4 regions of the Thalassospira sp. A40-3 genome follow, and region 1 is predicted to be linked to each of the others. Evidence: predicted binding sites of a transcription regulator. Region 1 holds the regulator's gene; each other region holds the start of a gene.
The links. The regulator PhoB, encoded in region 1, activates phosphate uptake and scavenging genes when phosphate is short. The targets are predictions, from matches to a motif close to TNTCATAAAACTGTCA.
Positions count from the first base shown of each region.

Region 2: a site for PhoB is predicted at 1,742-1,757, ahead of IT893_RS05950 (DUF2794 domain-containing protein). Genes of this name have one in related genera too.
Region 3: a site for PhoB is predicted at 1,840-1,855, ahead of IT893_RS16060 (bifunctional 2',3'-cyclic-nucleotide 2'-phosphodiesterase/3'-nucleotidase). Genes of this name have one in related genera too.
Region 4: a site for PhoB is predicted at 1,479-1,494, ahead of IT893_RS07600 (choice-of-anchor I family protein). Genes of this name have one in related genera too.

Region 1 is NZ_CP065428.1:3,666,593-3,669,709, reverse strand. Features, by position in the region: gene pstB (phosphate ABC transporter ATP-binding protein PstB) at 1-344, shown strand, start outside; gene phoU (phosphate signaling complex protein PhoU) at 367-1,089, shown strand; gene phoB (phosphate regulon transcriptional regulator PhoB) at 1,107-1,805, shown strand; gene IT893_RS16835 (cation:proton antiporter) at 1,887-3,117, opposite strand, start outside.
Region 2 is NZ_CP065428.1:1,328,335-1,331,451, reverse strand. Features, by position in the region: gene IT893_RS05965 (PQQ-like beta-propeller repeat protein) at 1-42, opposite strand, end outside; gene IT893_RS05960 (tetratricopeptide repeat protein) at 112-762, opposite strand; gene IT893_RS05955 (hypothetical protein) at 1,259-1,684, shown strand; gene IT893_RS05950 (DUF2794 domain-containing protein) at 1,810-2,166, shown strand; gene IT893_RS05945 (tetratricopeptide repeat protein) at 2,281-2,946, shown strand; gene IT893_RS05940 (glucose/quinate/shikimate family membrane-bound PQQ-dependent dehydrogenase) at 3,026-3,117, opposite strand, start outside.
Region 3 is NZ_CP065428.1:3,495,090-3,498,206, forward strand. Features, by position in the region: gene IT893_RS16060 (bifunctional 2',3'-cyclic-nucleotide 2'-phosphodiesterase/3'-nucleotidase) at 1-1,775, opposite strand, end outside; gene IT893_RS16065 (MFS transporter) at 1,929-3,117, opposite strand, start outside.
Region 4 is NZ_CP065428.1:1,698,507-1,701,623, reverse strand. Features, by position in the region: gene IT893_RS07600 (choice-of-anchor I family protein) at 1-1,404, opposite strand, end outside; gene IT893_RS07595 (NAD(P)/FAD-dependent oxidoreductase) at 1,599-2,645, shown strand; gene IT893_RS07590 (DUF2256 domain-containing protein) at 2,674-2,868, shown strand; gene IT893_RS07585 (DUF3253 domain-containing protein) at 2,865-3,117, shown strand, end outside.

The DNA.
Region 1 (3,117 bases):
AAGATCGCCTGCAGTCACCGGCAACCGGTCTTTCCGGTGGTCAGCAGCAGCGCCTTTGCATTGCGCGCGCGGTTGCCGTCAGCCCGGAAGTCATCCTGATGGATGAGCCGTGCTCGGCCCTTGATCCGATTGCGACCGCCAAGGTCGAGGAACTGATAGACGAGTTGCGTTCGAACTACACGATCGTGATCGTCACCCACTCCATGCAGCAGGCCGCCCGTGTGTCGCAGCGCACCGCGTTCTTCCACCTTGGAAAGCTGGTTGAAGTCGGTGAAACCGATCAGATCTTTACCAACCCGAAGGACGAACGCACCAAGGGTTACATTACCGGCCGCTTCGGTTAAGCGACGCCAGGAGTACGCATAAATGGCTGATGAACATACCCATATCGTAAGTTCGTTCGACGAGGAACTGACCCGTCTGAACAACATCATTTCGCAAATGGGCGGGCTTGCCGAAAGCCAGCTTATTTCCTCGATCAGATCCATCGTCAAACGCGATTCCGAACTGGCCGAGAAAGTCATCCTGTCCGATCAGCGCATCGATGTACTCGAACAGGAAGTCCAGGACTTTGCCGTGCGTCTTCTGGCCCTGCGTCAGCCGATGGCAGATGACCTGCGTCAGGTGGTGACGGCCCTTAAGCTGTCAAACGATCTTGAACGCATTGGTGATCTTGCCAAAAACATCGCCAAACGCGCGCAGGTGCTGAACCAGATCCCGCCGATCCGCCCGGTTCAGGCGATCCCGAACATGGCCAAGCTGGCCCAGGAAATCATCAAGGATGTCCTGGATGCCTATATCGAAAGCGACGCCGAAAAGGCCCACCGGGTCTGGGAACGCGATCAGGAAGTCGACGATATGTACAATTCGCTGTTCCGCGAATTGCTGACCTACATGATGGAAGATCCGCGCAACATTACCGCATCGACCCATCTGTTGTTCATTGCCAAGAACATCGAACGTATCGGTGATCACGCAACCAATATCGCCGAAACGATCTATTACCGGATCAAGGGCGAAGACCTGCCGGGGATTGACCGGCCAAAAAACGACGCAGCGAACTTCGCTGTTGTCGAACCGAATGACTGACACGGGAGCATAGGAAGATGGACCCAACGGTTCTTATCGTCGAGGACGAGGCAGCAATCGTAACCATGTTGCGCTACAACCTCGAACGCGAGGGGATGCAGGTTGTCGAAGCCGGTGACGGTGACGAAGCGTTGAAAATTCTGGCTGAAACCCATGTCGATCTGGTTTTGCTCGACTGGATGCTGCCGGTAATGTCGGGGATCGAGGTCTGCCGTCAGATCCGCCGCAAGCCTGAAAGCCGCGATTTGCCGGTGATCATGGTCACTGCGCGCGGTGAAGAGGGCGACCGCATCCGCGGTCTGGATACCGGGGCTGATGACTATGTCACCAAGCCATTTGCCATTGGCGAGCTGCTCGCCCGTATCCGCGCGCTTTTGCGCCGGTCCGGTCCGGCGCAACCACAAGGGCAGTTGATCTATTCCGACATCGAAATGGATCTCGCCGCCCACCGGGTCAGCCGCAATGGAAAATCGATCCATCTTGGCCCGACCGAGTTCCGTCTGCTGCGCTATTTCCTCGAACATCCGGGGCGGGTTTTCTCGCGCGAACAGTTGCTTAACGCGGTTTGGGGCCCGAACATCTATGTCGAAACCCGCACCGTCGACGTTCATATCCGTCGCCTGCGCAAGGCGCTCAATGACGTCAAGGGCACGCGCGATATCATCCGCACCGTCCGTGCCGCGGGCTATGCGCTGGACTCTGAAACCGCCGCCTAAGCCGGTTTAGAGCCTGATCCAATTAAAAAAACCCCCGCAGCGATTTGCTGCGGGGGTTTTTGTTTTAAGGCCGTAACGTCTTCAGGTTTCTTTCTTCGCCGGTTTGTCGGCATTCTCCGATCCTGACGGTTTGCGCTGCGGGCGCGGCGCCAGTTCGTTCATCAACAGCATGTCTGCACGGCGGAATTTGGCGATTTCGGCATCAATATCTTCCTGCGGCACATCACAGGCGGCCAAAACGTGATCAGATAACCGCAACCCGGTTTCGAGAACCTCCGGAATGGCCGCATCCGCCCCGTGGCGCGACAGCGGCCCGATATGGGTGATGTCCTGCGCACGGGCAAAGATCTTCAGATGCGGGTAATGCTGGCGCAAAAGGGCGACCGTCTTCTCGGTCGCATGCGGGTTCCCCATGGCAACAACCGCAATTTTTGCCTCATCCGTGTGCGCGGCCCGGAAAGTTTCCGGGCGGGACCCGTCGGCAAAGTAAACCGGAAGGCCTTCTGCCCGCCCGCGTGAAACCTGCTGTGCGTCACTATCCAGCACCAGGAACGGAATGTTGCGTGTCTTGAGCAACCGGGCCAGAACCCGGCCAACGCGGCCGCTTCCGATCACCAGAACATGCTGGTGAATGCCCTCGGATTCTTCGGCAATCTTGCCAAGCTGGTCTTCTTCCTTGGGATGAAGCTTTTCCTCGATCTTGTGACCAAGGCTGATCAGCGTCGGGGTCAGCGCCATCGAAATCGCCACCACCGGGATCAGCATGGCGGCCATTTCAAGCGGCACCGCACCGTTCTGGGCGGCCAGGGCAAACATCACAAAGGCAAATTCACCCCCGGCGGCAAGGCTCATCGCCACCCGGATGGCAAGGCCGGTTTCAAACCGGATCGCGCGCGCCAGAACGAACAAAACCGCCGTCTTGATCACCAGCAACAGCACCAGCCACATCACGATGGTGCCAAATTCGTTATAAACAACGTCGGCATCAACCGACATGCCCACCGACATAAAGAACAGCGACAGGAACACGCCGCGGAACGGTGAAATATCGGCTTCGATCTGATGACGGAACTCGGTTTCGGCCAACATCACCCCGGCGATAAACGCACCCAGCGCCATCGAAAGCCCGGAAACCTCGGTCAATGTGCTGGCGGCTAGCACAACAAACAGCGTGCCGATGGCAAACAGTTCCGGGTTCTTGAGCGATGCGATATAGCGAAACAGCCGCGGCAACACATAGCGCCCGACCAGTAACAACAACGCGACCGACCCGAAACCAAGCAGGATGCTCATCCACGGGCTGGTTTCCGTG
Region 2 (3,117 bases), 2.0 Mb from region 1:
GCCCATTACGCAAAGAAGTGACTTAATACCGCGTGTGGTCAAAACCGTATCCCCTGAAAAAACTCACGTCATATGGATCGCGGCTTGCGATCCACTGATGCCCGAAGAACCTCAGGCACCAACAGCCTTGAGAATTTCACTTGCCCGTGCGCGCATTCCGGCCGGCGCACTGTTATCATCAGCAATCTCGGTCAGAAGCGGTTTGGCGGCTTCGACCTCACCACCCGCGATATGCAGAAGTGCAATCATTTCACGTGCGGAGTAGTACCACGCATTCTCGGGCACTGCGATCGGCTCAAGACGCGCGATCAGGTCCTGTGCGTTTTCGGCACTGGCACTGTTCATTGCGATCTGAACCACCGCAAGATCGCGATAAACCTGATCAATGTCGGAATTTCCGGCGATCGCTTCGAGTTCGCTGATTGCAGACGGCGTTGCATCCGCGCGAAGGTAAACGGCTGCCTTCTGGAAGTGACCAAGCGCGACAAAATCGGCATTGCCATCAGCGATGATCGCATCAAGGGCGGCCAATGCAGCGTCTTCGTCGGTTGCGCTGTCCTGTGCCAGTTCGACGGCATTGGCAAGACGGGTTCCGTTTTCGATGCTTGTGCTGGTTTCATAGGTTTTCCAGCCTTCACGACCGGCAACACCCAGCACGATGGCCGCTGCAACGCCGATCACGTATTTCCCGTATTTGCGCCACAGCTCTTCGCTGCGTTCACGCTTAAGGTCTTCTTCGACTTCCTGGAAAATATCAACCACGAAAACGGCTCCAATCCGGTCACAATAAAGCGGGCAACCTGCCCGCTTATCTGAAAAATTTCTGGCAAGGATTTAACGCGCCAGCGGGTACAGGGTCAAGTCTGCTCGACACCATTCCGGTTATTCCGACGATTATTTTGCCCCGCCCTCGGATTAAGCGGGATCGCAATAACCGTTTCATGGCTGATATCAGCGCCATGTGGCCCAATTCGGGCACAGCAAACCCAACGGGAAAGAATTGCCTGCCAGATACACATTTTCCCCGCGACATCGCCGGTTTTAAACGGCTTTGAAATGTTTGAACGCCACCATCAACGCACCCGGATGCTTTTTGACGGTGATACAGAGGGCTGAAAACGCCCAAGATCAGTGCCACATGTCGTTTTACCGGGGGCAAAAACACAGTTCGGCACAGGGCTTGCTTTGGTAAATGCCAAGGGAACAGATTTGAACTTGTCATCGGTCATATTTGCCCGGTGAGCGGACGGAGACCACAATGAAACGTCGCGAGACTGCACACACCAAGCCCGCAAAACGGCGCCTTATCCGACAGCGTATCCTTGCCGGGCTGTTTGCAGCCTTGATGGGGTCCACTGTGTCGGGCTGTGGAACAACGATGTCCGATGTTGTCGGCACCAGCCTGTTTACCGGCGGCGAATGGTATATTGCCTTTGACGTGGTCAGCATCATCAATTCCGACAAGACGCTGATTGACCATGCGGTTTCGCTATCGACCGGTCAGGATTGCTCGACCATCCGCAAGATTGACGGCAAGTCCTATTGCAAAAAGGAACCGGTGCCTGAACCGCCGCTTTATTGCTATCGCTCGCTTGCGGCGGTCAGTTGCTATCGCACACCGGATCCCTATAACACCGGATCGCAAACCGTTGATTGGCCGCCAACCCGTTCACGCAGCCTCTAAAACCTGCTCTGTTTTTCATCCATTGAAACTTGAGGCATCGGTCAATCCGCGCTACCGTGTCATCAGGCTGTCATTTTCCCGTTGTGGCAAAGGACAACCCCGAACACACGCTGCCGGAGTACCACATGGGAACATTGTTCGATTTGGCCAAATACCGCAAAGCCAAAAGCTTTGTTCATTTTGACCGGGCTGAACTGATGAAACTCATGAACACATATTCCCGACAGGTTGCCAGCGGCGCCTGGAAGGATTATGCCATTGATCATCTGGACGGGATGGCGATGTTTTCGATTTTCCGTTCAACCCACGAAACCCCTCTTTTCACGGTCATCAAGCTCGGTAACGAGCACAAAAATGCCGGACAATATGTTGCCCTGCATAGCGGTGAGCGCATCAAACAAAGCGCTGAAATCGTCAATGTGCTTGAAGCCATCGAAAAACGCGCCCGCAAGGTCGTACCCCTGTTTAAAACAAACTCCTGACGGTTCCCACACGTGACCAGCCCCTCATCGGCCAGCCCTTCGGGCCGACACCCCCTATTCGCGCTTGCCGTGCTGGCCTGCCTGCTGTTGCCAACAGCGGGAAACACAGCAGGTATGAGCAAGGAATACCAGACAGGTTATTATGCCTATCAGGCTGGGGATTACGTGCGCGCGCAGTCCTTCTGGCATCTGGCGGCACAGGAAAACGACCCGTATGCGCAATATGCGCTGGGCCTGCTGTATTTTCGCGGTGATCTGGGGGCGCCTGAATACGAAATGGCGGCTAATTGGTTTGGCAAGGCTGCAAAGACCAACCACGGCGGGGCGACCTATTATCTTGGCCTGATGCATTTCAACGGATTTGGCCTGCCCTACGATCATTTTCAGGCCACGAAATACTTCAAGCGGGCACTGCGCATTGATCCGCACAATGCCAATGCCGCCTATATGATCGGCGCGCAGTATTTCCATGGTCGCGGGGGTCGCCAGAACTTTGTCGAAGCCGCCCATTACTTTGAAATTGCCGCAAACGAAAACATGCACGCCGCACAGTTCATGTTCGGTGCCCTGCTTGAACGTGGCTGGGGCGTGAAACAGAATTACGCCGACGCCTATTACTGGCTAAGGCGTGCTGCACGCGGCCCGATCACCTTTCCCGAAGGTGCCAACGAGGCAGAACCACTGGACCCGCAGGCCGCACTGGATGCGCTGGAACCAAGGCTCCGGCCTGAGGAAATTCAACGGGTTGAAAAGCGCCTTGCCCTTGATGCAACGGGATAGGGTCGCAAGCGCCAGATATGACACGGGCACCTGATTTCTCTCAGATGCCCGTGCGCTTTAAGGTCTGTTTTGGCCGATCTTACTCGGCAAGCTTATAGGCAATCACATAATCGCCCGGCTTGGTGCCAATTGATCCATGACCACCGGCGACGATCAGCACATATTGCGTCC
Region 3 (3,117 bases), 170 kb from region 1:
ATATAGTTGGCAAGCACCGTACGGTTTTCATCTGGTGCCTCGACAATGATCGTCGATCCATCAAGGCCCGGGAAATTGCCACCACCGCCGGCGCGATAGTTGTTGGTCGCAACGACAAACTTCTGATCTGCTGTCACCGGTTTGCCTTCGAAGCTCAGATTGACGATGCGGTGACTGTCGGGATTGATCACTTCGCCCGCCTTGTTATAGCGGGCCGGTTTGGTGACATCGATTTCGTAGGTCACGCCATCAATCACATCATAATTATAGGTCGGGAAATCCGAGTTGATCAGAGCTTGTTCTTCGCTGCTGTTCGGATCAATCTGATTGAACTGGCCTGCTGACATTTCAAGCCATTCACGCACCTGATCACCATCAAGCAATACTGCGCGCACGGTGTTTGGATAGATGTAAAGATCCGCGACATTTTTAAGCGCAATTTTGCCTTCGGGAATGTCGGTGAAATAGTCCGGACCACCACGACCACCGGCCTTGAACGGCGCCCCGGCCGACAGGATTGGAATGCCATCATATTCCGATCCGTTCAGGATCTTTTCGAGATACCATTTCTGGGCATTGGTCACGATCTGGATCGAAGGATCATCGGCCACAAGCGCAAAGAAGCTGTTGATCGGTGCCGACGTGGTGCCCACACCTTCGCGCATATAGGCAATGGTGGCTTCGTGCTCTTCCTTGACCGCGGCAATGATTTCCGGATCGGCTTCAACCAGCGGCGTCACGGTCCGGCCTTCGCGCTGATAGATCGGACGTGCATCAGACAGACTGTCGGTGACACTCCATTCGCCGTCATCGGTGACATTCAAGGTCAGGTCAATCACGCCAAGATGGCTGCCCCAGAAGCCAGGCATCACTGCCGCAACGCCGTTGATTGTGCCTTTGGCAATATCGACACCTTCAAGATCGGAAAAGGCCTCAGACGGGAACACAGTGTGGGCATGGCCAAACAGGATCGCATCAATGCCATCGACTTCGGAAAGGTAATAGGTGGCATTTTCTTCCATGCCATTACGCGCCATGGTCGACAGGCCGGAATGCGGAACAGCAATGACGATATCCGCACCCTTTTCGCGCATTTCCGGGACATATTTTTTTGCCATCTCGACAATGTCTTTTGCAATCACATTGCCTTCCAGATTGGCCTTGTCCCACTGCATGATCTGGGGCGGCACAAACCCGATCACACCAACCTTCGCCTTGTGCACCTTGCCGTCATTATCGGTAAACTCCCGATCCAGCAGCACATAGGGTTCGAAATACGGCTTGTCGTTGTCGGGATTGTCATCGCCATCATCAACAAAGACGTTGGCACTGACATAGGGGAAGTTGGCACCGGCCAATGATTTACCGAGGAAATCGAGACCGTAGTTAAATTCATGGTTCCCGATATTGGCCGCGTCATAACCAAGAAGGTTCATCGCCTTATAGACCGGATGGACATCACCGTCCTTAAGACCACGTTCCTTGGCCATATAATCGCCAAGCGGATTGCCCTGGATCAGGTCACCATTATCGATAAAGACAACGTTCTCTGCCTCGCCACGTGCGGTTTTAAGCAGGGTCGCGACCTTTGCCAGACCAACCGTGTCGGACTCGCCATCACGGTAATAGTCATAATTAACCAGATGCGTGTGGATGTCGGTGGTTTCGAGGATACGCAAAGACACCGTGCTATCGGCCAATGCCGTGCTGCTTACCAGTGCAAGTGCCATCGAAATCCCGGTCATCCGGGCAGCGTTTTTGTGAATGAATACCATCGAGCCGTGTCCCTGCTTATGCGTTAAACCGCGAAACTGTAATCCCGTTTAAATGGCGGGGTTTTGAAGATTTTGCGAAAAAGGCAGGGCAAACACAAACAGAAACGCCTGCCACGATCGGCAGGCGTTTCTGGTCTGAGAGATATTTGGTGATCAGGCTGGCTGCATCGCGGTTGACTTGTATCCGCGAATAACCTCGTTGCCGGGCTCCGGATCGTGTGGGACGTTCAGGGCCAACACCAGCGAGACAAAGGCCATGGCGGCCCCGGCAAGGAACACCGCACCCGGCGAAATCAGCCAAATCAACCCGAAGGCCGCCGGGATGAAAACAGCCGCGATATGGTTGATCGTAAAGCTGACCCCGGCGGTTGAGGAGATGTCAGCCGGATCGGCGATCTTCTGGAAATAGGTCTTGATAGCGATCGCCAGCGCAAAGAACAGATGGTCAATCACATAAAGACCACCGGCCAGAATGTGGTTTTCGACAAAGGCGTAGGAGACGAAAACAATGAACAGTCCGACATATTCGAAGACCAGCGCACGGCGTTCGCCCCATTTGCCGATCATCTTGCCGATTTTGGGGGCCAGGAACATGTTGATCACGTGGTTAAGCAGATACAGCAAAGTGATGGTTGCTGCGTCATAACCGAACTTCTCGACCATCAGGAAGCCGGCAAACACGGTAAAGATCTGACGGCGTGCGCCACTCATGAAAGTCAACGCATAGTAAAGCCAGTAGCGTTTGCGCAGGATCAGCTTCTTGTTCTGCGGATGGGCATCAGCAAATTTCGGAAACGCCCCCCAGACAAACAAGGCGGCCAGGACCGTCAACGCACCGCCGAACAGATAGACGTAGCGATACTCGACGGCAAAGACTTCGAGCATCACCCAAACCATGCCAAACATGATCAGCGACGAAATTGATTTTGCCGACAGTTGCCGTCCCATGACCATGGCGGTGCGATCCTTGCGCACCCATTGCAATGACAGGGCCTGTTGCATGGTTTCGAAATAATGGAAGCCGATCGACATCAGAACCGTCGTGCAATAAAGCCCGATCACGGTCGGGAAATAGCCCGATATGGCAACGCCAATTCCAAGCACCAGCAAAGACAGAACTGCAAATGTCTGTTCACGCAGGACCAGCAGCACAAAAATCGCGGTAAAAGCAAGGAAACCGGGGATTTCACGCAAGGACTGCAAGATGCCGATCTCGCGGCCAGTGAAATCGGCCATTTCGACCGAAAAGTTGTTTAGAAGCGCCATCCAGGTCGAAAAGGACAGCGGCATGGCGGCCGCCATAACGATCAGCAGAACTTCCGGATTGCGCCAACCCTTATGA
Region 4 (3,117 bases), 2.0 Mb from region 1:
GTTGGTCAGGTCATAGACCATGAAGCCGCCCTGACGTTCCAGCCCGATAAAGGCATAGGGCGTGCCATTGACATAGCCACTTGCAATGCCTTCTGGCTCCGGGCCCTTGTCATCGGAGCGGTTGTCACGGCTGTAGTTTTCAGTATCCGAGGAATTGAAAACATTGGGATAGTTCGCCGCCAGGATCTGCTCAAACGCATCACCACTGTCAAAGACCATTTCACCGTCCGCATCCAGCACCGAGAACGACCGTGCGCCATAGCTATAGATGACATCGAAATCGCCATCACCATCAACGTCGCCCTGCGCGGTTGTGGTCTTCAAACGACCAAGATTTTCATCCTTTTGCAGGGTGCTTGCGGTTGGGAAGGCCACCGGATCAAGCGTCAGTTTGCCAACGCGGGTTTCCTCGCTGTAGCCGTCATAGTCGCGTGAATCGCCTTCGTTGGCGATCAGGACCCATTCCTTGCCATCAATATTGATTGCATCGATGGTGTCAGGCATGAACATGCCCATCACCGGCCAAGTGCGGATATTGATCTTGCCGTCCTTGTCGCTGGCATCAAAGGCATGAACCGAATGATCCTTGAAGCCAAGACCGGCGACGTTTTTGATGGTTGCAGTTTCGATATCGATAATCGCAATCGCGTTGTTTTCCTGCAACGACACATAGGCTGTTTTGCTGTCCTTGGAGACGGCGATATATTCCGGCTCCACATCCTGTGCCACGCTTGAAGCACCCGGATTGGACGTCCGCATGCCATAGGGCAGCTTGCCATCATTCAGGAACTTGAAATCAACCGTGCGGACGTCATCATCGGACAAGTTTTCTGCACCACCGGCCATGGAAATGATCGAAACACTACCTTCCGGATCATTGGTGAATGCGTCATTCGGCTCGCCTTCGTTTGCGACCAGAACATATTTCCCATCCGGGGAGAACTTGATCATGTCGGGCAGTGCGCCCACGGTGACCGCTGAAATAAACCCGCCATCGGTATCAAAGAAAACGGCCTGACCCGGTGCCTGCTTATCGGTATTTTCCACGGCCACGGCGACAACGCCATTTTTGATGGCAACACTGTTGGCACCCTTGCCCCAGGTGGAAAGATCAATCGCATCGATCTTGGTCAGTTCGGACGGATCAGACATATCAAGAATATCGACCACTTTGTCCGCGCCATTGACGACAAAGATGCGCTTTGACACCGGATCAAATGCCGGAATTTCCGCCGCACTTTCATCTAGCATCCCGGTACGATATTCGCCCATCGGCACAATCGTGATCGGATGCGCACCCGCATTCATGACGTCACCCGCCATCTTGGTTTGGTTGGGTGCCGTGCCTGCACAGGCTGTCAGAAGCAACGAAACAGCGGCTGTCGCCATCAATGAAGAACGCATGTTTTCCCCTTGGAATAACCGTAATCAAAGCAGGCAGACTGCGTGTTTGTTGTAACGGTTTCATGACCCGGTCGTGACAGTTTCATAAATTTCTTATCGGTGGGACTGCTCCAATTCCGGTCTGGTTTCGTATCGAAACTATAACTTTAAACAATCCGTCGGGACTTGCCCCGCGACCCAGACAGGAGCCACACATGCCACGGATGTCAAACGTGAATATTGCGATCATTGGTGCCGGAATGGCGGGCCTAAAAGCGGCCAGCACGCTGCACCGCATTGGCATGAACGTAACGGTTTTTGAAAAAAGCCGCGGTCTTGGCGGGCGTCTGGCGTCACGGCGCACCGACTTTGGTCATTTCAATCATGGTGCGCAATATGTGACGGCGCGTGATCCGGGGTTTAATGCGTTTTTGCAAGAAGCAACCGAGTTTAACGCCGCCCAGAACTGGTCGCCCAACCTTCATCGCGGAACGTCCGCCCCCGCACAATCCGGTGCGGCACTTTCACCGATCGCGCGCCATGTCGGCAACCTTGCCGAAGAGCCCTGGTATCAGGGTGCGCCGCAGATGAACAAACTGATCCGCCCCCTGGTCGACACCTTCCCGATCCAGAAGCAACACCGTATTATCGGCATCGAGCCGAACGGCCCGCGCAGTTTTATGCTCCATGATGATCTGGACGGCACATACGGCCCGTTTGATGGTGTGATCGTTACCGCCCCTGCCCCGCAGACCGCCGATCTTTTGCGCCCGCTTGCCCCGCGCTATGCCCCGATTGACGAGGTTGTCATGGCTCCGTGCTGGGCGGTTATGGCCGCCTTTGAAACCCCGCTTCCGACCGGCTTTGACGCGATGCTGTATCCGAGCCCCGAAATCAGCTGGGCCGCGCGCAGCAGCCAGAACGATGACATGTTCCACCGTCGCACACCCGATCCGTGGGTGCTGCATGCCAGCCCGGAATGGTCACGTCAGCACCTTGAAGAAGACAAGGACCGCGTGATTGAAAAGCTGCTGGCTGCCCTTCGTGATGTCAGTGGTGTCAAACTGCCAGAACTTCATTCGGTTCAGGCCCATCGTTGGCGCTATGCGCGGACTGAATTGCCGCTTGGCAAAAGTCACCTTAATGGCATGAATGGCCGGGTGATTGCCGCAGGGGATTGGTGCCTTGGCGCACGGGTCGAGGCGGCTTGGCGCAGTGGCCGAACAGCGGCACATGCCATGGTCGAAGCACTGATCGGATAATCGACAAACTTGATCCGAACGCAGTGTCATGCCGAAAAATGCCAATGGACATCGTCACAGCAAATCAGATTTGCCGCAGAAAACCTGCGTGACATGCGCGCGGCCTTTTAACTGGCGGCGCAAATGGAAGGATTGCTGGGACGAGGTTCAGTATTGCTCTGACCGGTGCCGACGCCAGCGAAAGCAGCCTGCAAAAACCGACATGCAGAACCAAGTGTCATGATGTTTGACCAAAAAGACGAAGATCAGCCAACCTATGCCATCCTGCGCCAGCGCGTGATTGATCTGGCAACAGAGCGCGGGCCAGACAGAACGATATGCCCGTCCGAAGTTGCCAAAACCTTTGGCTCCTACTGGCGGGATTTGATGCCGCGCGTGCATCAGGTGGCAGAGCAACTGTGTGCTGAACGCAAACTGACATTTGAAAAGGGCGGCATCAGCCATGGCCAAAACCGCCCTTCGGGTCACTATC